Regions from separate parts of the Nonomuraea gerenzanensis genome, predicted to be linked through region 2. Evidence: riboswitches for the same ligand, from Rfam matches in the RefSeq annotation. Region 2 holds a riboswitch; each other region holds the start of a gene.
The links. A riboswitch is a leader RNA that binds a small molecule or an ion and turns the genes downstream of it on or off. The one in region 2 is predicted to bind thiamine pyrophosphate.
Positions count from the first base shown of each region.

Region 1: linked by a shared signal. The riboswitch ahead of LCN96_RS00735 (purine-cytosine permease family protein) and the one ahead of LCN96_RS17990 (FAD-dependent oxidoreductase) in region 2 are both predicted to bind thiamine pyrophosphate.
Region 3: linked by a shared signal. The riboswitch ahead of thiC (phosphomethylpyrimidine synthase ThiC) and the one ahead of LCN96_RS17990 (FAD-dependent oxidoreductase) in region 2 are both predicted to bind thiamine pyrophosphate.

Region 1 is NZ_CP084058.1:132,463-139,937, forward strand. Features, by position in the region: gene LCN96_RS00715 (Fpg/Nei family DNA glycosylase) at 1-587, shown strand, start outside; gene LCN96_RS00720 (MFS transporter) at 580-1,938, opposite strand; gene LCN96_RS00725 (winged helix-turn-helix transcriptional regulator) at 2,054-2,485, shown strand; gene LCN96_RS00730 (rhodanese-like domain-containing protein) at 2,482-2,805, shown strand; TPP riboswitch at 2,860-2,973, shown strand; gene LCN96_RS00735 (purine-cytosine permease family protein) at 2,964-4,283, shown strand; gene LCN96_RS00740 (methylated-DNA--[protein]-cysteine S-methyltransferase) at 4,243-4,821, opposite strand; gene LCN96_RS00745 (ATP-binding protein) at 4,916-6,784, shown strand; gene LCN96_RS00750 (ATP-binding protein) at 6,927-7,358, shown strand; gene LCN96_RS00755 (YidC/Oxa1 family membrane protein insertase) at 7,359-7,475, opposite strand, start outside.
Region 2 is NZ_CP084058.1:3,738,960-3,746,434, forward strand. Features, by position in the region: gene pknB (Stk1 family PASTA domain-containing Ser/Thr kinase) at 1-199, opposite strand, end outside; gene LCN96_RS17980 (thiazole synthase) at 640-1,395, opposite strand; gene thiS (sulfur carrier protein ThiS) at 1,388-1,588, opposite strand; gene LCN96_RS17990 (FAD-dependent oxidoreductase) at 1,585-2,790, opposite strand; TPP riboswitch at 2,759-2,875, opposite strand; gene LCN96_RS17995 (NAD(P)/FAD-dependent oxidoreductase) at 2,935-4,098, shown strand; gene LCN96_RS18000 (Rv2175c family DNA-binding protein) at 4,129-4,503, shown strand; gene thiE (thiamine phosphate synthase) at 4,481-5,119, shown strand; gene LCN96_RS18010 (polyprenyl synthetase family protein) at 5,268-6,335, opposite strand; gene metF (methylenetetrahydrofolate reductase [NAD(P)H]) at 6,427-7,347, shown strand.
Region 3 is NZ_CP084058.1:1,624,395-1,631,869, forward strand. Features, by position in the region: gene LCN96_RS07980 (response regulator transcription factor) at 1-261, shown strand, start outside; gene LCN96_RS07985 (AIM24 family protein) at 409-1,077, shown strand; gene LCN96_RS07990 (YbaK/prolyl-tRNA synthetase associated domain-containing protein) at 1,074-1,574, shown strand; gene LCN96_RS07995 (cellulose binding domain-containing protein) at 1,561-2,607, opposite strand; gene LCN96_RS08000 (universal stress protein) at 2,752-3,597, opposite strand; gene LCN96_RS08005 (hypothetical protein) at 3,579-3,929, opposite strand; TPP riboswitch at 4,020-4,132, shown strand; gene thiC (phosphomethylpyrimidine synthase ThiC) at 4,125-5,669, shown strand; gene LCN96_RS08015 (hypothetical protein) at 5,807-6,118, shown strand; gene LCN96_RS08020 (SDR family oxidoreductase) at 6,115-6,966, opposite strand; gene LCN96_RS08025 (glycine betaine ABC transporter substrate-binding protein) at 7,007-7,475, opposite strand, start outside.

The DNA.
Region 1 (7,475 bases), 3.6 Mb from region 2:
CCGTACGGGTGCGGTTCGCGCCCGACGACGAGGGCCTGGCGCCGGGCTTCGAGCTGACCGAGGCGGGGACCCAGAAGCGCCTGGCCGTCTATGTCACGAAAAATCCGGACGAGATCCCGAATGTTGCCACGCTCGGCCCCGACCCGCTCGCCGAGTCCTTCACCGTCGAGGCGCTCAAGCGGATCATCGGCGGCAACCGCACGCAGATCAAGGGCCTGCTGCGCGACCAGAAGGTGATCGCGGGCATCGGCAACGCCTACTCCGACGAGGTGCTGCACGCCGCGAAGATGTCCCCGTTCAAGATCGCGGCCACGCTCACCGACGCGCAGATCGCCGACCTGCACGAGGCCATCGTCACCACCCTGCGCGACGCCGTCGAGCGCGCGCACGGGCTGGCGGCCAAGGACCTCAAGGCGGAGAAGAAGTCGGGCCTGCGCGTGCACAACCGGGCGGGGCAGCCCTGCGACGTGTGCGGCGACACGATCAGGGAGGTCTCGTTCGCCGACTCGTCGTTGCAGTATTGCCCCACCTGCCAGACAGGCGGCAAGCCGCTGGCCGACCGCCGCCTGTCCAAGCTGCTCAAGTAGCGCTGAGCACCTCTTCACGCACCCGGGTGCGCAGGCCGGCGACGGCGACGACGGCCGCCAGCAGCGTGGCCGTGACGGGCACCACCAGGGCCGTGCGCATCGCCGCCAGCCCGGCCTCGGCGTCCGTCGCCGCGCCCAGGGCGGCCACGTTCACGGCGGTGACCATCGACAGGCCCAGGGCGGCGCCGAACTGGAACGAGGAGTTGATCAGCCCGCCGGCCAGGCCCTGCTCGTGCTCGGCGATGCCGTCCGTGGCCACGATCGTCAGCGGGCCGTAGACGAAGGCGAACATCAGGCCGATCAGCAGCATCGACGGCAGCATGGCCGCGTACGTCCAGTCCAGGCCCACCCCGAGGAACAGCGAGTAGGCCAGCAGGCCCGACAGCAGGCCGCCCAGCACCACCTTGGCGTTGCCGAACCGGTTGACCAGCCACGGCGTCAGCGTGGGGGCCAGCACCACGTCCGCGGCGGCCGCCAGCAGGGCCAGCCCCGTCTGGATGGTGGACCAGCCGCGCAGCTCCTGGAGGTAGAGCGTGACCAGGAACTGGAAGCCGAAGAACGAGGCCGTCAGCAGCGCGGCCATCACGTTCGCGCGGACCAGCGGGCCCGAGCGCAGGATCCCGAGCCGGACCAGCGGGCTGGCCGCGCGGCGTTCCACGGCGACGAAGATCGCCAGCAGGGCCAGGCCGCCGGCGAAGGACGCCACGGTCAGCAGGGGGCCGTCGGCGGGGTGCTCCAGGCGTACGACGCCGTAGACCAGCAGGATCATCGCGCCGGTGATGCTGATCGCGCCCGCGATGTCGAAGCCGCCCGCCGCCGGCCGCGTCGGCTGGTCCTTGATCAGGGGGATGGCGGCGAGCAGGATGACCAGCGCCAGCAGGACCGGGGCGAAGAACACCCACCGCCAGCCGATCGCGGTCAGCAGCCCGCCGACCACCAGCCCCAGCGCGAAGCCGCCCGCGGCCGTGCCCGCGTAGATCAGCAGGGCCCGGTTGCGCTGCGGGCCCTCGGGGAAGTTCGTGGTGATCAGCGACAGCCCGGCGGGCGTCATGAACGCGGCGGCCACCCCGGTGACGAACCTGGCCACCAGCAGCACCCACCCCTCGTCCGCGAAACCGCCGAGCCCCGAGAAGAGCAGGAACACCACCAGCCAGAACAGGAACATCCGCCGCCGCCCCAGCAGGTCGGCCGCCCGGCCGCCGAGCAGCATGAAGCCGCCGTAGCCGAGCACGTACGCGCTGACGACCCCGCTCAGCATGCCCGTGGACAGCCCCAGGTCGGCCCGGATGGACGGCAGGGCGACGTTCAACATGGCCACGTCGATGCCCTCCAGGAAGATGGCACCACACAAAACGATCAGTACGCCCCAGGTACGGGCGGTGACAGGCACAACGAACCCCCGGTTACGAATAGGCAGGTCGGTTCTCTCTTGTAACCGCCAAAATCATGCGACAGCATGAGATCTCGTGGAAGACGGCACTTTCGAATCACTCGGTTACTGCGAAGGCACCGTGGACGACTACGACGTACGCCAGTGGGACGTGCGCGAGGACTGCGAGGTCCGGCAGATACTCGACCGCATCGCCGACAAGTGGTCGCTGCTGGTCATCGCCCTGCTCGACTGCCAGAGCCTGCGCTTCACCCAGTTGCGCCGCGAGATCGACGGCATCAGCCAGCGCATGCTCAGCGTCACCCTGCGCCAGCTCGAACGCGACGGCCTGGTCAGCCGCACCGTCCATCCGGTGGTGCCGCCCCGCGTGGACTACGCGCTGACGCCGCTCGGCCGTACGCTGCACCAGACCATCAAGTCCCTGGTGACGTGGACCGAGCGGCACCAGGAGGAGATCGCCGCCGCGCGTGCCGCCTACGACCAGCGGCGCGAGATGATGGAGTCATGACCGTTCCTGAGATCGAGGCCACCGCCGTCCCCTCCGACGCCTACCTGCTCGACGTCCGCGAGCAGGACGAATGGCTGGCCGGGCACGCCCCCGAGGCCGTGCACATCCCCATGACCCAGATTCAGGGCCGGGTCGACGAGGTGCCCGCCGACCGCACCGTCTACGTCGTCTGCCGGGTGGGCGGGCGCTCCATGAACGTGGCGGCCTGGCTCAACCAGCTCGGGCGCGACGCGGTCAACGTGGGGGGCGGCATGCAGGCGTGGGAGTCCGCCAGCAAGCCGATGGTCAGCGAGACGGGGCAGCCGCCGTACGTCGCCTGAACCCGCCCACTATGGCGGTTTCGCTGTCATTGAGGCATGATGAGGGCGCAAACTACAGATCGTCGCGGGAGCTCGGGGTGCCGGGCTGAGAGGGCAGCTACCTAGCCGCTGCCGACCGCCTGAACCTGTCCGGGTAATGCCGGCGTAGGGAGTGTGCGATGACGCATGTCGCCGACGAAGTTCCGCTGACACTCGAAGGCCGGCCGCCGAAGACCCTGGGCGTGCTCGACCAGGGCGCGCTCTGGGCGAACCTCGGCGTCAGCCTGCTCGGCTTCTCCGGGGCGATGTTCCTGGTCAACCCGCTCGGCAACGCCCCGCTGAGCCTGGCTGCGGCGCTCGTGGCGACCGTGGTCGGCAGCCTGATCGGCACCGCCATGGTGGGGCTGTCCGCCATCCCCGGCACGCAGACGGGGCAGCCGTCGATGGTGCTGCTGCGCGGGCTGTTCGGGGCGCGGATCTCCTACGCGCCCACAGTGCTGAACATCGTGCAGATGCTCGGCTGGGGCGCCTTCGAGCTCTGGGTGATCGCCACCGGCGCCGGGGCGATCTTCCCCGCGGTGCCGTACGCGGTGTGGGTGATCGTGGCGGGAGTGCTCACCACCGCGCTGTCGATCTGGCCGCTCGGCTCGATCCGGGTGCTGCGCAGGTACGTCACCATCGGCGTGATCATCGCGATGATCTGGTTCGCCTGGTTCTTCCTGCGTGCGGCGCCCGCGCAGGAGGGCGGCTCCTGGACCGCCTTCCCCGCCGCCGTCGACTACGTGATCGCGCTGTCGGTGTCGTGGGTGCCGATGGCCGCCGACTTCGCCCGGCACTCGCGCTCCACCGGCGCCGCCTTCACCGGCGTGGTCGGCGGTTACACGCTGGCCCAGGTGGCCTGCCTCGGGCTGGGCGTGTACGCGGTGGCCATCGCGGGCGACGCGGACGCCGTGTTCGGCACGTTCGTCGCGGTGCCGCTGGGCGCGCTGTTCTTCGCCGTCCTGGTGCTGCGCGAGACCGACCAGTCCTTCGCCAACGTCTACTCCACCACGGTCTCGCTGCAGAACCTGATGCCGCGGGTCGACCGGCGCGTCTTCTCCGTCGCGATCGGGGTGCTGACCGTCGTGATCGCCCTGATCGTGGACGTGACCTCGTACGGCGCGTTCCTGGGCGTGATCGGGGCGGTGTTCGTGCCGATGTTCGCGGTGCTGGCCGTCGACTACTTCCTGCTCGGCGGCGCCCGGCGCTGGAACACCGACGAGCACGCGCCCTCGCGCTGGCCGATGCTGGTGCCGTGGGCGTTGGGCTTCGTGGCCTACTGGCTGACGACCTCGACGCCGACCATCGCCGCCTGGGACGGGATCTGGACGAGCGTGCGCGAGAGCATCGGCTTCACCCGGCAGGTGTGGATGAACGGGGCGCTGGGCGGGGCCTTGGTGGCCGCGCTGGTCACGCTGCTCATCGGCCTGCTGACTCCGAGGCCCGCCGTTCGACGTTGAGCAGGTGCTGCTTGGCGGACTGGCCGCCCGCGTAGTCGCCGAGCGCGCCGTCCTCGCGCACCACCCGGTGGCAGGGCACGATCACGCAGACGGGGTTGGAGGCCAGCGCGTTGCCGATCGCCCGCAGCGCGCGGGGCCGGCCGATGCTCTCGCCGATCTGCTCCAGCGTGGTGGTGGTGCCGTAGGGCACGGCCACCGTCTTCTGCAGCACCGTGCGTGCGAACGGCGTGGCCAGCCGCAGGTCCACCGGCGTGGTGAAGGTACGCAGCCGCCCGGAGAAGTACGCGTCGAGCTCTCTGCGCACCGGGTCGAGCCGCCTGGCCTCGGGCCCGATGAAGCTGCCCACGTGCCGGGTGAGCAGCTCGAAGACGTCGTTCTCCGCCTCGAAGCTGCACGCCGCGATGCCCTTGCCCGTCACGGCCAGCACCAGCCGGCCCACCGCGCCGTCGTAGGTGCCGAAGGCGATGTCGGGCGGGGTCTCACCCCGATAGGTGCTGGAGGTCACCCGCAACAGGGCATCGAGATCGTTGCTCGACATGCCTCGCACCCTCCCACCGCCGGGAATCACCGTGACCGCAGCGTATCGGACGGATCTCCCGACGCACCCACCGCACCGCGTGCACTATGGAGTAGTGGGGGACGAATGGGCCGGTAGTGACGATGAGATCGCTCGCGCGGCGCTCGCCAGCTCGCCCAACGCCGTCGTGGCGCTCGACAGGGACCAGAGTGTGCTGGTCTGGAACGCCGCGGCGGAGCGGGTGTTCGGGTGGCGCGCCGAGGAGGTGCTCGGGCGCCGGGCGCCCATCGTGCCCGACGAGCTGACCACCGAGCACACGGCCGCGCTGGAGCGGGTGCGCACCGGCGAGCCCGTCTCGCTGCGCACCAGGCGCCTGCACAGCAACGGCACCCTGCTCGACCTGCGGGTGGACATCAGCGCCCTGCGCCTGGGCAGCGCCGTGGGCGGCTACGTGTGCGTCTACCACCCGGCGCTGGCCGACCACGTGGCCAGGGAGCGGGTGGCACGCCGGGCCAGGCTGGTGCGCCGGCTCACCGACGTGGTCGGCGACATCAACTCCGAGCTGGAGCTGTCGGCCGTGCTGGACCGGATCTCGGCCAGCCTCACCGAGCTGACCGGCGCGGACGCGGGCGGTTTCGTACTGATCGAGGGGGATCGGCTGCGCTTGGTCAGCACGTACCAGTTGCCCGCCTCGATCAGGGGGACCACCACCGACCTGCGGACGAGTCTCGTGGACAAACTTTTACGCACCGGCAAGACCGTGCTGCTGGAGTCGAACGGGCTCGACGACCTGGTGTGGGCCCGGCTGGGCGGATTGCACACGATCGCGCTGGGGCTGGCCGCCGTGGGCGGGCGGCCGTACGGCGCGCTGTACGCGTTGTTCGCCAACAGCACGCCCGGCCATCTGGAGCTGGAGCTGCTGGAGCTGCTGGCCGGGCACGCGGGCATCGCGGTCGGCAACGCGGTGGCCTACCAGGAGGCGGTGCGGCAGCGGGCGCACGAGCGCGCGGTGTTCGACGCCAGCGCCGACGGCATCGCCGTGCTCGACCACAGCGGCCGCGTCGTGCGCTGGAACCCGGCCGCGGCCGAGCTGACCGCGCTGCCCGACGAGACCGTCATCGGCGGGCCGCCGCCGTTCCCCGTGCCGGGGGCCGGGGAGAAGGGCACCTTCCAGCTCGACAACGGGCGGTGGCTGGACGTGGTCAGCGCGCAGATCGAGGAGACCGGCGAGGTCGTCGTCGACTTCCGCGACGTGACCGCGGCCAAGGAGCTGGAGGAGGCCAAGGACCTGTTCCTGGCCACGACCAGCCACGAGCTGCGCACGCCGATCACGATCGTGCGGGGCTTCGCCAGCACGCTGGACTCGCGCTGGGACAAGATGAGCGATCCCGAGCGGCGCTCGGCCGTGCACACGATCGCCGAGCGGGCCAGGTCGCTGGGCGAGCTGATGGACCACCTGCTGCTGGGCGCCAGGGCGGGGGCCGACGAGCTGAAGGTCCGGATCGAGGAGTTCGACCTGGGTGAGCGGATCCACGGGGCCACTCTGGGGCTGCCCGCGCTGTCGGACAAGCACCGGGTGGAGGTGGACCTGCCGGACGGGCTGCCGTACGTGCTGGGCGACCCGCTGGCCACCGACATCATCCTCGGCCAGCTGCTGGAGAACGCGTTCAAGTACTCGCCGCGGGGCGGGCTGATCAGCGTGGAGGCCTGGCCGGAGGAGGACAACGTGGTCGTCGTCGTCGATGATGAGGGGGTCGGTATCGCCCCGCCTGACCGGGAGCGGATCTTTGAGCGGTTCGTCCAGGTGGACAGCGGCGACCGGAGACGGTTTGGTGGAGTGGGGCTCGGTCTCTACATCGTCCGCAGCCTCGCCAGGGCACAGGGGGGAGATGTCAGCGCGCATCCGAGACCGGAAGGGGGCACCAGAATGCGGCTTGTCCTCAGGTGTGCTTCCCCTATCCGATCCGACACACCGATGCGGTAACGAGGTGGTCACGGTTGAGCTGATCTATCGTCCAATGTGTACAAGCTGTGATCGAGATGCGGTTTCTGGGATCGAGTAACGGGGCATTTCGGTCGTACCGGGGAGTGTTCCCGCGGGGGGCACAGGTAACGGGGAGGTGGGTGTGTCAAGCGTGGTGCTGCTGCCGTACGCGCCGTCCAGCGTTGCCGTCGCCCGCCAGCGTCTGAGCACAGACCTGCAGGACAGCGGGGTCTTTGCCGCCGCGATCGACGATGCCGTGCTGGTGGTGAGCGAGTTGCTGAGCAACGCGCTGCGGCACGCGCATCCGCTGCCGTCGGGCATGGTCAGGGTGGCCTGGCTGCGCAGCGACGACCACATCGAAGTGGCGGTGAGCGACGGGGGAGCGGCCACGGAGCCGCGGGCGGGCCGCCCGACCCTGTCCTCACTCGGGGGCCGGGGGCTGGGCATCGTGGAGTACGTGGCCGAGAGCTGGGGGGTCAGGCACGACGGCGACACGACGACCGTCTGGGCCATCCTGCCCGCTCCCAGTCAGTCGGTGAACGGGCAGGTGGCGGCCCTGCGTGAGGTCAGCTAGCTAGGCGGGCTGGAGCCGCCTGTCGAGTGCCGCCCGCTCGGTGACGGCCCATGCCGTCGAGACGAGCAGGTAGAGCCCGGCGGCCAGCGGCAGCACGAGCGCGGCCAGCACCGAACC
Region 2 (7,475 bases):
CCTCGCCGATGAACCGCCGGACGAACGCCGGGTCCTCGGCGAGCGAGCGGTGCATGACCTTCAGCGCCACCGTCCGGTCGAGCCGGATGTCCAGCGCGAGGTAGACGGTCGCCATACCGCCCCGGGCGATCCGGCTCTCGATGCGGTAGCGCCCATCGAGGAGCCGCCCGACCAGGGGGTCCGCAGTCGTCGTATCCACCCCGCTGAGTTTACGGGCGTTTTGCCACCGGCATGGCCTCGGCGCCCGAAACCGATGCGGAGACGTTCTCGGCGGAACGCCTCCGCCCTCCGTCTCCGGGGATCCCGCCCCGGCACGGCGCCTGCCCTCGGCGTGTCATCCGTGAGGGCACAGCGGCGGCCTCCGGGCGTCGCCAGGCCGCCTTCCGGCACGCCGTCGCCGGGATGGCCCGGCGGACGCCCTGCGGTGCCTCATGGAGGCCCACGCGCCGGTTTCGAGGGCGCCATCGGGCCGGCGCGGCGGGCGTGCCGCTGCCGTGTGGCGGCGGCCCGCAGGGCGTCAACGGGCGTGCCGCTGCCGTGTGGCGGCTGCCCGCAGCGCGTCCGCGGCGTGCCGCTGCCGTGCGGTGGCCGCCCGCAGCGCGTCCGCGGCGTGCCGCTGCCGTGTGGCGGAGGCGGCTGTCAGGGCGTCATCGGGGAGGACGCCTCGGCGTAGCGGCGGCGCGGGATGCGGCCCGCCTGCCGCGCCATCCGCCCGGCCACCACCGCCGCCTTCATCGCCGCGGCCATGAGCTCGGGCCGCTGCGCCCGGGTGACGGCCGTGGCCAGCAACACGGCGTCGCAGCCCAGCTCCATCGCCAATGCGGCGTCGCTGGCCGTGCCGATGCCCGCGTCGAGGATCACCGGCACGGACGCGGCCTCCACGATCAGCTCGATGTTGTGCGGGTTGCGGATGCCCAGCCCCGAGCCGATCGGCGCGCCCAGCGGCATCACGGCCGCGCACCCGGCCTGCTCCAGCCGCCGGGCCAGCGCCGGGTCGTCGCCGATGTACGGCAGCACCACGAACCCGTCGGCCACCAGCCGCTCGGCCGCGTCGAACGTCTCGATCGGGTCGGGCAGCAGCGTGCGCTCGTCGGCGATGACCTCCAGCTTGACCCAGTTCGTGCCCAGGGCCTCCCTGGCCAGCTTGGCCGTCAGCACGGCCTCGCCCGCGGTGAAGCAGCCCGCGGTGTTGGGCAGCACCTTGATGCCGCGCTCGCGCAGCACGTCCAGCACGGAGCCGCGGGCGCCGGGATCGAGCCGCCGCATCGCCACCGTGGTCAGCTCGGTGCCCGAAGCGACCAGCGCCTGGTCCAGCACCTCCAGCGAGGGGGCGCCACCGGTCCCCATGATGAGCCGGGAGGAGAACTTCTCCCCGGCGATGATCAGATCATCCACCTTGCACCGCCGTCAGAACCTCCACGCGGTCACGGTCGCGCAGCGCCGTCGTCTCCCAGGTGCTGCGCGTGACCACCTCGTCGTTCACGGCCACGGCCACTCCGGTGGTGGCCGAGGTCAGAGTATGTACGGCTTGAGCCACGGTCATGCCGTCGGCCACCTCGTGGGTGGAGCCGTTGATCACAACAATCATGAAATTTCCCGAAATCTCCCCGGCGTGCACAGTGCCGCCAGCTCGCTCTCCTCGCCCAGCAGGATCGCCGTCGTGAGCGGGGCGAGCAGCACGCCGCCCCGATGGTGCCCGGTCGCGTACACCAGCCCCGGCGTCCCGCTCGGGCCGATCAGCGGCAGGTTGTCCGGAGTCCCCGGGCGCAGCCCCGCCACCACGTCGGCGACCTCCAGCTCGGTGACGCCCGGCACCAGCTCCCTGGCGTCCCGCAGCAGCTCCCAGAGCCCGCCGGCCGTCACCCTGGTGTCGAACCCCATCTCCTCCTGCGTGGCCCCGACCACCAGCTCACCGTCTCCCCGGGGGACGAGGTAGACCGACGAGCCGTGCACGGTGCCGCGTACACACCGGCCGAGCAGGGGCTGGGGCGAGCGCAACCGCATGATCTGCCCCTTGACCGGCCGCACCGGCACCTCGGCCAGCTCGGCGCTCCACGCCCCGGCCGCCAGCACGACCCGCTCGCCCCGCAGCTCGCCGGGGAGGTCGTGGTGGTCCGAGCCGTCCTCGGCGGCCGGTGGCGCGAGGCGTACCCCTGCCACCCGGTCACCCTCCCGCAGCAGCTCGGTCGCGCGCGCCCGCACCACAGGGACGCCCAGCCGTTCCAGCGCGACCAGCAGGGCCGCCGTCACGCGGCGCGGGTCCACCCACGCGTCGCCCGGCGCCAGCAGGCCGCCGCGCACGGACGGGGCCAGCATCGGCTCCAGCCGGCGGCACTCGCGCCCGGTGAGCCGCTCGACCGGCAACCCCAGCTTCTCCATGTACGCGGCCAGCTCGCCCAGCGCCTCCATGTCGTCGGCCCCGAACGCCACGTCCAGCGTCCCGTCCGCCCGCAGGTCCAGCGCCCGCACATCAGCGAACCCCAGCCCGCCACCCGAGCCGACACCAGGATCGGCATCCGCAGGAGGGAAACCCGCGTCGGCGGCCAGTTCGGCGGCGAAGGCGGGCCAGCGGCGCAGCGACGCCACCCCCAGCCGCAACAACGGCCCTTCGGTGTAGGTCACCTCACTGACCGGCGCCAGCATCCCGGCCGCCGCGTACGACGCCCCCCTGCCCGGAGCCGGATCCACCACGGTGACGGGCCGCCCCGCACGGGCCGTCCGCCAGGCCACCGAGAGCCCGACGACCCCGCCACCCACGATCACATCCACATGCGCTCCCTTCGCCGGCATGATCCGGATCAGGTGTCTTGCGGTCGAAGGCCCGGTAAAGCCTTCCTCTCAGCCCGGTAACGGCCGGACTCCCGCGCGTCTTACATCGACCAGCCTACGGCCTCGGTGCGGCGTCCACGTACGCCCCCCGTTATGGTCATGAACGTGAACCATGTCGTGGTGGTGGGAGCGGGCCTGGCCGGAGTGCGTACGGTGGAGGCCCTGCGCGGGCGCGGCTTCACCGGCCGGATCACGTTGATCGGGCAGGAGCGCCATCGGCCCTACGACCGCCCGCCGCTGTCGAAGGCGGTGCTGAAGGGCGAGGCCGACAACAGCTTCGTCGACACCGACCTCGACGCGCTCGGCGTGGACTTCTGGCCGGGCGTCGCCGCCAAGTCGCTGCGCGCGGGCGTCGTGGAGACCACCGAGGGCGAGGTCGCCTACGACGGCCTGGTCATCGCCACCGGGGCCGACCCGATCCGGCTGCCCGGCGACGGGCCCCAGCACGTCCTGCGCACCCTCGACGACGCCCACGAGCTGCGCGCCATGCTCGTCCCGGGCGCCCGCGTCGCGATCATCGGCGCCGGCTGGATCGGCGCGGAGGTCGCCACCGCCGCCCGGCGCGCGGGCTGCGCGGTGACGGTCGTCGAGTCCGCCTCCGCCCCGCTGTCCACCGCCGTCGGCGCGGAGCTCGGGAAGCGCACCCTGCCCTGGTACGACGGGATCGACCTGCGGCTCGGCACCATGGTCGACTCCGTGGACGAGGGCGGCGTGCGGCTGGTGGGCGGGGAGTTCGTCGAGGCGCACGTGGTCGTCACCGGGATCGGCGTGCGGCCGGCCGTCGAATGGCTCGCCGACGCCGACATCGACCTGCACAACGGCGTGGTCACCGACGAGCACCTGCGGGCCTCGCTGCCCGGCGTCGTCGCGGTCGGCGACTGCGCCGCCTGGTGGTCGCGCCGCTGGCGGACCAGGCTGCGGGTGGAGCACTGGGACACCGCGCTCAACGCCCCTGAGGTCGCCGCCGCGACGCTGCTGGGGGAGGAGGCGGTGTACGACCCGGTGCCGTACTTCTGGTCGGAGCAGTTCGGGCACATGCTGCAGTACGCCGGCCACCATCCCGCCGGTGACCGGCTGATCTACCGGGGTGAGCCCGAAGGAAAATGGTCGGCCGTGTGGCTCACCGCCGACGACACCCTGGCCGCGGTGCTGGCCGTGGACCGGCCGCGGGACCTCGTACAGGGGCGCAGAATCATCGATGCAGGCTCCCGCCTCCAAGCCGAACGCCTGGTAGATCCACAAGTACCCCTACGGGATTGTGTTGTTTGAGCAAGCACGCCATGTGGTAGTTGTGGTTTCGTGACGCTTTCTGTTGCACAGATCGACCGGGAGACCGACCAGCTCGTAGACGAGTGGCTCACCCTCCCCGAAGTGGCCTCGCGCCTCGATCTCCCGATCGGCCGGGCCAAGCAACTCCTCAGGGACCACAAGCTCCTCGGCGTGCGCCGGGGCAGCGGCGGGCCACAGGTGCCTGCGGTGTTCCTCGATGGAAAGGACGTGATGAAGGGCCTGCCCGGCACACTGACCGTGTTGCAGGACGCCGGGTACGACGACGTGGAGTCGCTGCGCTGGCTCTTCACCCCAGACGAGTCCCTGCCGGGGTCGCCCATCGAGGCGATCAAGGCCGGCCGTCACACTGAGGTCAAGCGGCGTGCCCAAGCCCTCGCTTTCTGAGGCCCGCCTCTATCTCTGCACAGACGGCCGCCGCGACCGCGGCGATCTGGCAGAGTTCCTCGACTCGGTGCTGGCCGGCGGCGTGGACATCATCCAGCTGCGGGAGAAAGGCCTGGAGGCCCGCGAAGAACTCGCGCTCCTCGAAGTCTTCCGCGACGCCTGCGACCGGCACGGCAAGCTGCTGGCCGTCAACGACCGGGCGGACATCGCCTACGCCGCCCGGCCCGACGTGCTCCATCTGGGGCAGGACGACCTTCCTGTGACGGTCGCGCGAGAGATACTCGGCGACGACATCGTCATCGGACGGTCCACCCACTCCGCCGCCGAGGCTTCCGCCGCGGCTGTGGAGGAGGGCGTCGACTACTTCTGCTGTGGCCCCACCTGGCCCACCCCGACCAAGCCCGGCCGCCCGGCCCCCGGCCCGCCGCTGCTCCGGCACGCGGCGTCGCTGGAGACCTCGCGGCCGTGGTTCGCGATCGGCGGCATCGACCTCGGCAATCTGGATGAGGTGATGTCGTACGGGGTGCGGCGCGTGGTGGTGGTACGGGCGATCACCGAGGCCGACGACCCCGGGGCGGCGGCGGCGGAGTTCGTCAAGCGGCTGACTGGCGGCTGAACGCGCGAGGCGCCCGCTTCTCGCCGCGGGCGCCTTCGTCGTCGCCCACCTCGCCGCCGTCCTGCTGTGCTCGGCTCCCGGGCTCAGGCGGGCAGGGGCCGCCAGTCCTTGCGGGACGTGGCGGCGATGGCGAGCTCGGTGAGGGCCGTCAGGTCTTGCGGGACGTGGCGGCGATGGCGAGCTCGGTGAGCGCAGCCCGCGCCTCCGGCGTGACCGGCGCCGCGTCAAGGGCGGCCAACGCCTGCCCGAGATAGTCGCCGATCAGGTCCTCGCACTCCCGCAACGCCCCCGTGTCCTCGATGATCCCCCGCAACGTGGCGACCCCCCGCTCGTCCAGCCCCGGATCCCCCAGCAGCCGCCGCACCGTCTCGGCGTCGGCGGGGGAGGCGGCGGCCAGGGTGCGGGCCACGAGCATGGTGCGCTTGCCTTCCCGTAGGTCGTCGCCCGCCGGCTTGCCCGTCTGCGCCGGGTCGCCGAACACGCCCAGGATGTCGTCGCGCAGCTGGAAGGCGATCCCGACGCGCCGCCCGTAGCCGGTGCACAGCTCGTCCATCCACGGGGCGAGCTCGCGGGCGGCCAGGGCGAGGCCGAGCCTGAGCGGCTGCTCCACCGAGTACTTGCCGCTCTTGAACAGCGCCACCCGCAGCGCCGACTCGAACGTGTTCTCCCCGTGCGCCTGCTCCAGCAGGTCGAGGTACTGGCCGCACATCAGCTCGCTGCGCATGTGGTCGTGGACGGGCTGGGCGGTGTCGAGGGACTCGCGCGGCAGGCCGCTCGCCCGCCACATCTCGCCGGACCAGATCAGCAGCAGGTTGCCGAGCAGGATCGCGGCGCCCTCGCCGAACTGCTCGGCGGAGCCGTACCAGGCGGACTTCTCGTGCATCGCCTGGAAGCGGCGGTGCGCGGACGGCATGCCCCTGCGCAGGTCGCTCTTGTCCATCACGTCGTCGTGCACCAGCGCGCTGGCCTGCAGCAGCTCCAGCGAGGCCGCGGCGGTGAAGATGCCGGGCACGTCCGTGCCGCCGGCGCCGCGCCAGCCCCAGTAGCAGAACGCGGGGCGCAGCCGCTTGCCGCCCGACAGCAGCTCGTCGGCGGCCGTGCGCAGCGGCGCGAACTCGGGGTCGCCGGTCGCGGGCAGCTTCCGTTCGACGAACTCCGTGAGGGCACGCTCCACCTGCGCGCGCAAAATCTCCATGCCGGCGGCGTCAGTGGTCATGCCCTGAGACTAGTGGCCCCGGGGACAGGTCAGGATCTCCAGGTGGTTCTCTGACCCGCGGATCCCATGCATGTGACGGTAACCTTGGCTCATGGCGCTTGGTCGACCCTCCATCCGGCCCGATCGTGTTCCCACCGTCCGCGAGATGCTCGCCTCCGGTGGCCGGTCGTTCTCCTTCGAGTTCTTCCCCCCGAAGACCGACGAGGGCGAGCGGCAGCTCTGGCGCGCGATCAGGGAGCTGGAGTCGTTGCGGCCGACCTTCGTGTCGGTGACGTACGGCGCCGGTGGCTCCACCCGCGACCGCACGGTCGACATCGTCGAGCGGATCGCCCACGACACCACCCTCACCCCTGTGGCGCACTTCACCGCGGTCAACCACTCGGTGCGCGAGCTGCGTCACCTCGTGGGGCGCTTCGCCGACGCCGGGGTGCGCAACATCCTGGCCGTGCGCGGCGACCCGCCCGGCGACCCGATGGGCGAGTGGGTGCAGCACCCCGAGGGCGTGCTCTACGCCGAGGAGCTGGTGCGGCTGATCCGGCTGGCGGGCGACTTCTGCGTCGGCGTGGCCGCGTTCCCGTACAAGCATCCGCGCTCGCCGTCCATCGAGTCCGACACCGAGTACTTCGTGCGCAAGTGCCGGGCGGGAGCCGACTACGCGATCACCCAGATGTTCTTCCAGGCCGACGACTACCTGCGGCTGCGCGACCGGGTGGCGGCCGAGGGGTGTGACACGCCGATCATCCCGTGCATCATGCCGGTCACCCAGATGAGCACGATCGCCAGGTCCGAGCAGCTGTCGGGGGCGCCGTTCCCGCCGGACGTGGCCGCCAGGTTCGAGGCGGTCAAGGACGATCCGGCGGCGGTGCGGCGGCTGGGCATCGAGCACGGCGCCGAGCTGTGCCAGCGGTTGCTCGACGAGGGCGCGCCGGGGATCCACTTCATCACGTTCAACCGGTCGAGCGCGTCGCGTGAGGTCTTCCAGCGGCTGGAGCAGGTGCCCGCCTCCGCGTGAGCCGGCGGGCCCGGGGCGGGTGCTCGCCACCCGCCCGCAGGGGGACCGGGCGGATGGCCGAGCCGACGGCGCGTAAAGAGCCGGTTACTTTCCGTCATGGTTGATGCCCTGTGTCATGGCACGGCAAA
Region 3 (7,475 bases), 2.1 Mb from region 2:
GATCGGGTGCGGGACGTCATGCCCGATGTCATCACGCTTGATGTGATGATGCCGTTCCTGGACGGGTGGACGACGGCGCAGCGGTTGCGGGCGGAGGAGGACACCAGTCACATCAAGGTGGTGCTGATCACGGCCAGGGCGCAGGACGACGACAAGATCCGGGGGTGGGGGATCGGGGTGGACGCGTATCTGACCAAGCCCTTCGATCCGGCTGAGTTGATCGAGGTGGTGCGGGAGCTGGCGGCTGGGGCGCGGGGGTGAGGGTTCCTGGCGGGGGTGGTGGACAACCTGGTTGGATTGGCTCATATCGCTCTTGAAGCGGCGGGCGGGCGAGCGGTTGCCGGCGCCGTCACGGCGGCGGGTGGGAGCCGGTGGAGAGCCCGGGAAACAGCCAGGGAAGGTTGAGAAGTGCGTAGTTCGGTCTTTCGGAATCTCGATCCGCAGCAGTTGCCTCCGGGGTTCGCGCTTGAGAACGGCAAGATGCTGCGGGTCCAGCTCCCGCACGAGGTGCTGGCCAAGCAGGGGTCCATGGTCGCCTTCCAGGGGCGGATGGACTTCGACTACGAGGGCTCCGGCGGCATCGGGAAGATGTTCAAGAAGGCCATGACGGGTGAGGGCGCCTCGCTGATGCGGGTGCGTGGTGAAGGGCTGCTCTACCTGGCCGACAACGCCGACGACATCCACCTGTTCTACCTGGAGAACGAGGGGATCACGGTCAACGGGCGCAACCTGCTGGCCTTCCAGCCGCAGCTCACCTGGGACATCCAGCGGGTTCAGGGGGCCGGGATGGCGGCCGGTGGGCTGTTCAACACCACGGTGACGGGGACCGGGTGGGTGGCGGTGACCACGCATGGCACGCCGGTGCTGCTGGATGCGGCGCGCATGCCGACCTTCGCGGACGGGCAGTCGGCTGTGTGCTGGAGCGCGGGGTTGCAGGTCGGGGTCAATCGGACGTTGAAGGCGGGGGCGCTGATCGGGCGGGGGAGCGGGGAGGCCATGCAGCTGGCGTTCACGGGGCAGGGGTTCGTGCTGGTGCAGGCCAGTGAGGGGGCTCCTGTGGTGCAGGCGGCCCGTTGAGCGCGAAGGCGTCGCCGTACGCCGCCTACGAGCGTCTGATCGCCGACCTGGACGCCGCAGGAGCGCGGTACAGGCTGATCGACCACGCGCCCGAGGGCCGTACCGAGCAGGTCAGCGCGTTGCGCGGGCACGACGTGGCGCAGGCGGCCAAGTGCCTGATCGTGATGGTCAAGATCGGCAAGAAGCGGACCAGGCACGTGCTGGCCGTCGTCCCCGGCGACGCGCGCCTCGATCTGCAGGCGGTCAAGGCGCTGCTCGACGGCACGTACGTGGCCTTCGCCGGCACGGAGAAGGCCGAGGAGCTGGCGGGCAGCGTGAGCGGGACCGTGCTCCCGTTCAGCTACGACCCCCGGCTCGAGCTGGTCGCGGATCCGTCCCTGCTGGACCAGCCCGAGCTGTACTTCAACGCTGCCAGGCTCGACCGCTCCGTGGCGCTCGCCACCGCCGACTACGTACGGCTGGCGGCACCCCGCGTGGCACCCATCACGAGCAACTAGGGGCCGGAGCGGTGTTGGCGCCGTTCCAGGAGCCCAGGAAGCCGAACGTGGTCGAGGCCCCCGGCGCCAGCGTGCCGTTCCACGCGGCGTTGCGCACGGTCACCGACGACCCGGTGGCGCTCAGCGTGCCGCCCCACAGCTGGGTGATCTGCTGACCGTTGGCGAACGTCCACGCCACGGTCCAGGCGGACCTCGGCGTGGTGCCGGTGTTCTTGACGGTGACCTCGCCCTGGAAGCCGCCCTGCCACTGCCCCGTCGCCTGGTACGTGGCCGTGCATTTGCCGGGAGGCGGCGTGACGGTGCTGGTGACGGTGGGGGTGGCGGTGCCACCGCCGGCCAGGGCGGTCACCAGGGCCGGGTACCACTTGTCGGACATCTTCTGGTCGCCGGCCGCGTTCGGGTGCACCCCGTCGTAGGTGTCGGTGGCGGTGCTGAAGCCCGTCCACTGGTCCACGACCGTGATCGGCGACTGCGGGGTGGTGGTCGCGGCGGCCCAGGCGGGGATGGCGTCGTTGAAGTTCACGGTGCGCTGGGCGCATTCGGCGCAGGAGGACGGGTTCATCGGGATGATCTTGGCGACGAGGATCTTCGTGTTCGGGTTACCGGCCCGCATCTGGTTCACCAGCGTCGTGAACGCGCTGAGGATCGTCGCCGGGGCGATGTTGCTCCACACGTCGTTGGTGCCCAGGTGCATCACCACGATGTCGGGCCGGGTGGCGGAGAGCCAGCCGGGCAACAGGTTCTGGTTGGCGATGTTGGTGGCGAGATAGCCGCCGTGACCCTCGTTGTCGCCGTCGTGGGCCACTCCGCAGCCCTGCGGGGGCAGGGTGCCGACGAAGTCGATGTCGGTGTGGCCGGCGCTCTGAAGGCGGTTCCAGAGCAGGGCCCGCCAGCAGCCGGGGGATCCGGTGATCGAGTCGCCCAGCGGCATGATCCTGATGGGGGCGGCGCTGGCCGTGGCCGTGGTGGCGAATAACACCGCTGCGGCCAGCGCCACCAGCGCGGCCGTTACGGAGGCGATCCTGCTGCGCATCCATGCTCTCCCGTCGTACGACAGCGCGGAACGGAGGAGCCGCAGCGGCTCCATGAACCTGCGCAGATCGTAGGAGCGGCGGTTCGGCGCCGGGAAGCACGGCGATCATGACGCGGTGCTGACCTGGGAGGACGGATGTAAGTTTCAGCCGCGCACCACCGCCATCGGGCACGGGGCATGGTGCAGCAGGCCCTGGCTGATGGAGCCGATGAGCATGCCCGCGAGCTGCCCGTGCCCGCGCGAGCCCACCACCAGCAGGTCGGCGCGCCTGGCGGCTTCCTTGAGCACCTCCACCGGATGCCCGTGCACCACCTCGGCCACCACGTGCACGCCGGGGTGCCGCTCCCGGTGCACGCTCAGCGACTCCTTCAGGGAACGCAGCGTGTCCTGCTCGCTCTCACGGGAGGCCGGCTCGAAGCCGCCGGGATGGGGCCAGGCCCACGCCTGCACGGCACGCAGCCGCGCGCCGCGCAGCTCGGCCTCGGCGAAGGCGAACTCCATCGCCCGCGCGGCGCAGGGCGACCCGTCGGTGCCCGCGACGACCTCCGCGCGCGGGGCAGCGGGCGGGTCGTGGATCAGGATGACGTTCGTAGGCGCGTGCGCCGCCACCCCGTACGCGACCGACCCGACGAGCAGGCCCCGCACCCCGCCGATCCCGCGGCTGCCCACGACCAGCAGCGTGGCCCCCTCCGAGGCCTTGACCAGCGCCGAGCGGGGGTCGCCCGGCAGCAACACGCCTTCCATGGACACCTGCGGCCACACCCGTCGCGCGCGGTCGCAGGCGGCGTTGAGCACGGTCTCGGCGCCGTCGCGCATCCACTGGGCCACCTCGGCGTAGCGGACGGCGCCCTCGCACACCCACTTCGGCACGGCGTGCGCCACGGTCAGCGGCTCCTGACGCAGCTGGGCCTCGGCGGCGGCCCAGCCGGCGGCCTCCAGCCCGGTACGGGAGCCGTCCACACCGACGATGATCATGACAGTGCGTAACATTCCACCTCGGCGCGGCGGAACGGCAGCCCCTGCGCCTCGGAGTCGCGGGCGCATCGGCGCTCGGCCTTGCTGAGCCGGAGCGTGCCGCAGACGGTCACGCCGGAGTACGTCCGGCAGTCGAGCGTCGGGTCGGTCCGGCCGACGCGGTACATGCGCTTGACCGCCGCACGGCACTTCGCCTTCCCCGTGTCGGCGTAGCGGCACTGGGCGATCAGAGTGTCGTACTGTTCCTGGCTGACTTCGTGCTGATCCATGCCGTCCCCGGCGGCGGCGGTGGCGCCGGACGCGGCCATCACGACGAGTAGTCCTGCGACAGCGGCGAATCTCTTCATGTTTCCCCTGATGGGGACCGTACCGCTCACGGCGATCGCCAAACCTCGCGGCGCGGGTTTCAGGTGGGCGGGGGCGTGGGTACGATCATCGCCGACCAACGCGGGAGCCCGGTGCGGACCGGGCTGAGAGGACGGCTGACAGCCGCCGACCGCCAGAACCTGCTCCGGATAATGCCGGCGAAGGGAGTTTGCGCGATGACGGACGCGCGCTTTTTCAAGATCTACACCGGTGAGCTGCGGGTGCCGATGCGTCAGGTGCACCTGTCCAACGGCTCGTCGGTGACGCTGTACGACACCTCGGGCCCGTACACCGACCCCGCCTACGAGCCCGACCTCCGCCGTGGCCTGCCGCGCCTGCGCGAGCAGTGGGTCCGCGAGCGCCAGGCGGTGGGTCACCCGGTCACGCAGGTCGGGTGCGCCCGGCGCGGGCTGGTGACCAGGGAGATGGAGTTCGTGGCGGTACGCGAGGGCGTCACGCCCGAGTTCGTCCGCCAGGAGGTCGCCGCGGGCCGGGCCATCATCCCCGCGAACGTCAACCACCCCGAGACCGAGCCCATGATCATCGGCCGCGAGTTCCTCGTGAAGATCAACGCCAACATCGGCAACTCCGCCGTCTCCTCCTCGATCGAGGAGGAGGTGGAGAAGATGACCTGGGCCACGCGCTGGGGCGCCGACACGATCATGGACCTGTCGACCGGCGCCGACATCCGCGAGACCCGCGAGTGGATCCTGCGCAACTCGCCGGTCCCGGTCGGCACCGTGCCCATCTACCAGGCGCTGGAGAAGGTCAAGGGCCGCCCGGAGCTGCTGTCGTGGGAGGTCTACCGCGACACGCTGATCGAGCAGTGCGAGCAGGGCGTCGACTACGTGACCGTGCACGCGGGCGTGCGGCTGGCGCACGTGCCGCTCACCGCCGGCCGCAAGACCGGCATCGTCTCGCGCGGCGGCTCGATCATGGCCGCCTGGTGCCTGGCGCACCATCGCGAGAGCTTCCTGTACGAGAACTTCGCCGAGATGTGCGAGATCCTGGCCCGCTACGACGTGTCGTACTCGCTCGGCGACGGCCTGCGCCCCGGCTCCATCGCCGACGCCAACGATGAGGCCCAGTTCGCCGAGCTGCGCACGCTGGGCGAGCTGACGGGGATCGCCAGGGAGCACGACGTCCAGGTGATGATCGAGGGGCCGGGCCACGTCCCCATGCACAAGATCAAGGAGAACGTGGACCTGCAGCGCGAGCTGTGCGACGACGCCCCGTTCTACACGCTCGGCCCGCTCGTGACGGACATCGCGCCCGGCTACGACCACATCACCTCGGGCATCGGGGCCGCCATGATCGGCTGGTACGGCACGGCCATGCTCTGCTACGTCACCCCCAAGGAGCACCTCGGCCTGCCCGACAAGGACGACGTGAAGACCGGCGTGATCACGTACAAGATCGCCGCTCATGCGGCGGACCTGGCCAAGGGTCATCCACAAGCGCAGGCGTGGGACGACGCGCTGTCGGACGCGCGGTTCGAGTTCCGCTGGGAGGACCAGTTCGACCTGTCGCTGGACCCCGAGACGGCCCGCTCGTTCCACGACGAGACGCTGCCGGCGGCGCCCGCCAAGACCGCGCACTTCTGCTCGATGTGCGGCCCGAAGTTCTGCTCGATGCGGATCAGCCACGAGATCAGGGACGCGGGGTACGCGGAGAAGGCGGCCGAGTTCCGGCGGCTCGGAGGCACGCTCTACGTGGAGTGAGCCTTTGTCCAATGTCCGAAGCCGCAGGTCTGGACATTGATGGCGGGGACTGCCGCTCTTTCGGTGGCAACGTGACAGTGAGCCCGGCGCGGCAGGGGCGCCGGGGCTCCCACGACCACCGGAAGGCAGGATCTCTCATGTCGATCAGAACTCGTGCGGCGGCCGTCGCCGCGGCGTCCGTCGTCGCCGCAGGGCTCGCCGCCACCCCGGCCGCCGCGGACGTGCACCGGGGCGTGGCCGGGTGCTTCGCCTGGTCCTGGGGTGACGGCAACACCTCGGTGACCGTGTACTGGCACAACCGCTGCAGGACCAAGCACAAGATCACCATCAAGTACAGCCTGAGCTGGACCTACAAGACCTACACGGCCACCGTCGGCGGCAATGGCAAGGGGCACAAGAAGTTCCAGACCGCCTCGATCGTGTCCATCAAGGACAGCGGCCGGGCCTAACCCGGCAGCGTCTCGCCGCCGATGGGGGCCAGCACCTCGCCCGTGTAGTACGACGACAGCCGGTTCGAGGCGAAGAACACATACGACGGGGCGATCTCGTCCGGATCGGCCGCCCGCCCCATCGGCACCTGCTTGCCGAACTTCTCCACCTTCTCCTCCGGCATCGTCGCCGGGATCAGCGGCGTCCACACCGGGCCCGGCGCGACGGCGTTCACGCGGATGCCGCGCTCGACCAGGTTCTGCGCCATGGAGTAGGTGAAGGCGTTGATGGCGCCCTTGGTGGCGGCGTAGTCGATGAGCGACTTGTTGCCGCGCAGGCCGTTGATCGACGAGGTGTTCACGATGGCCGCGCCCTCGCGCAGATGCGCGAGCGCGGCCTTCGTGACGCGGTAGTAGCTGTGGATGTTGACCGCGAACGTGTGCTCCCACTGCTCGTCGTCCAGCTCCTCCAGGCCGCTCACCGGCGCCTGGTAGGCCACGTTGTTCACCAGCACGTCCAGGCCGCCCAGCTCGGAGACCGCCTGCTCGACGACCGAGGAGCAGTGGGCGCGGTCGGCCAGGTCGCCGGGCAGCAGCACACAGCGCCGCCCCGCCTGCTCGACCAGCTTGCGCGTGTGCGCAGCGTCCTCGTGCTCGGTCAGGTACGCGATCGCGACGTCCGCGCCCTCCTTGGCGAACGCCACCGCGACCGCCCGCCCGATGCCCGAGTCACCGCCGGTGATCAGTGCCTTCTTGCCGTCGAGCAGGGCGCGGCCCACGTAGTCGCGCATCTCGTCGCGCGGCTCTGGCGCCATCTCGCCGGTGTGGCCGGGGTAGGGCTGGTTCTGCGGTGGTGGTGTTTGCGACATGTCCAGCGGCCTGCCCCTGGCCGGGTATGCCTAACGCCAGTTATCTCACGAATCCCTGTGACCTGAGCCAGTCGCGGGCCACCAGCACGGGCACGTCGCCGTCCACGTCCACCTGGGCGTTGAGCGCGCGCATCACGTCGTCGGTCAGCTTCGCGCTGATCGGGGCGAAGATGCGGGCGATCTCCGGATGCGCGTCGGCGACCGGGCGGCGCAGGGTCACCGACGCGTTGTACAGCGGGAAGAAGTGCCGGTCGTCCTCCAGCAGGACCAGGTCGAGTGCCTTGATCCGGCCGTCGGTGGTGGTGACCATGCCGAGCGCGCACTGGCCGCCGGCGACCGAGTCGTACAGGACGCCGACCGACACCCTGCGCACGTTCGCCCTGGGGACGTCCTCGCCGTAGGTCAGCCCGTAGCCCCTGAGCATGCCGAGGAAGCCGTCGTCGCGGCCGAAGGTCTCGTGGTCGACGCAGAACGTACGCTGAGCCACGGGGATCTTCGTCAGGTCCGAG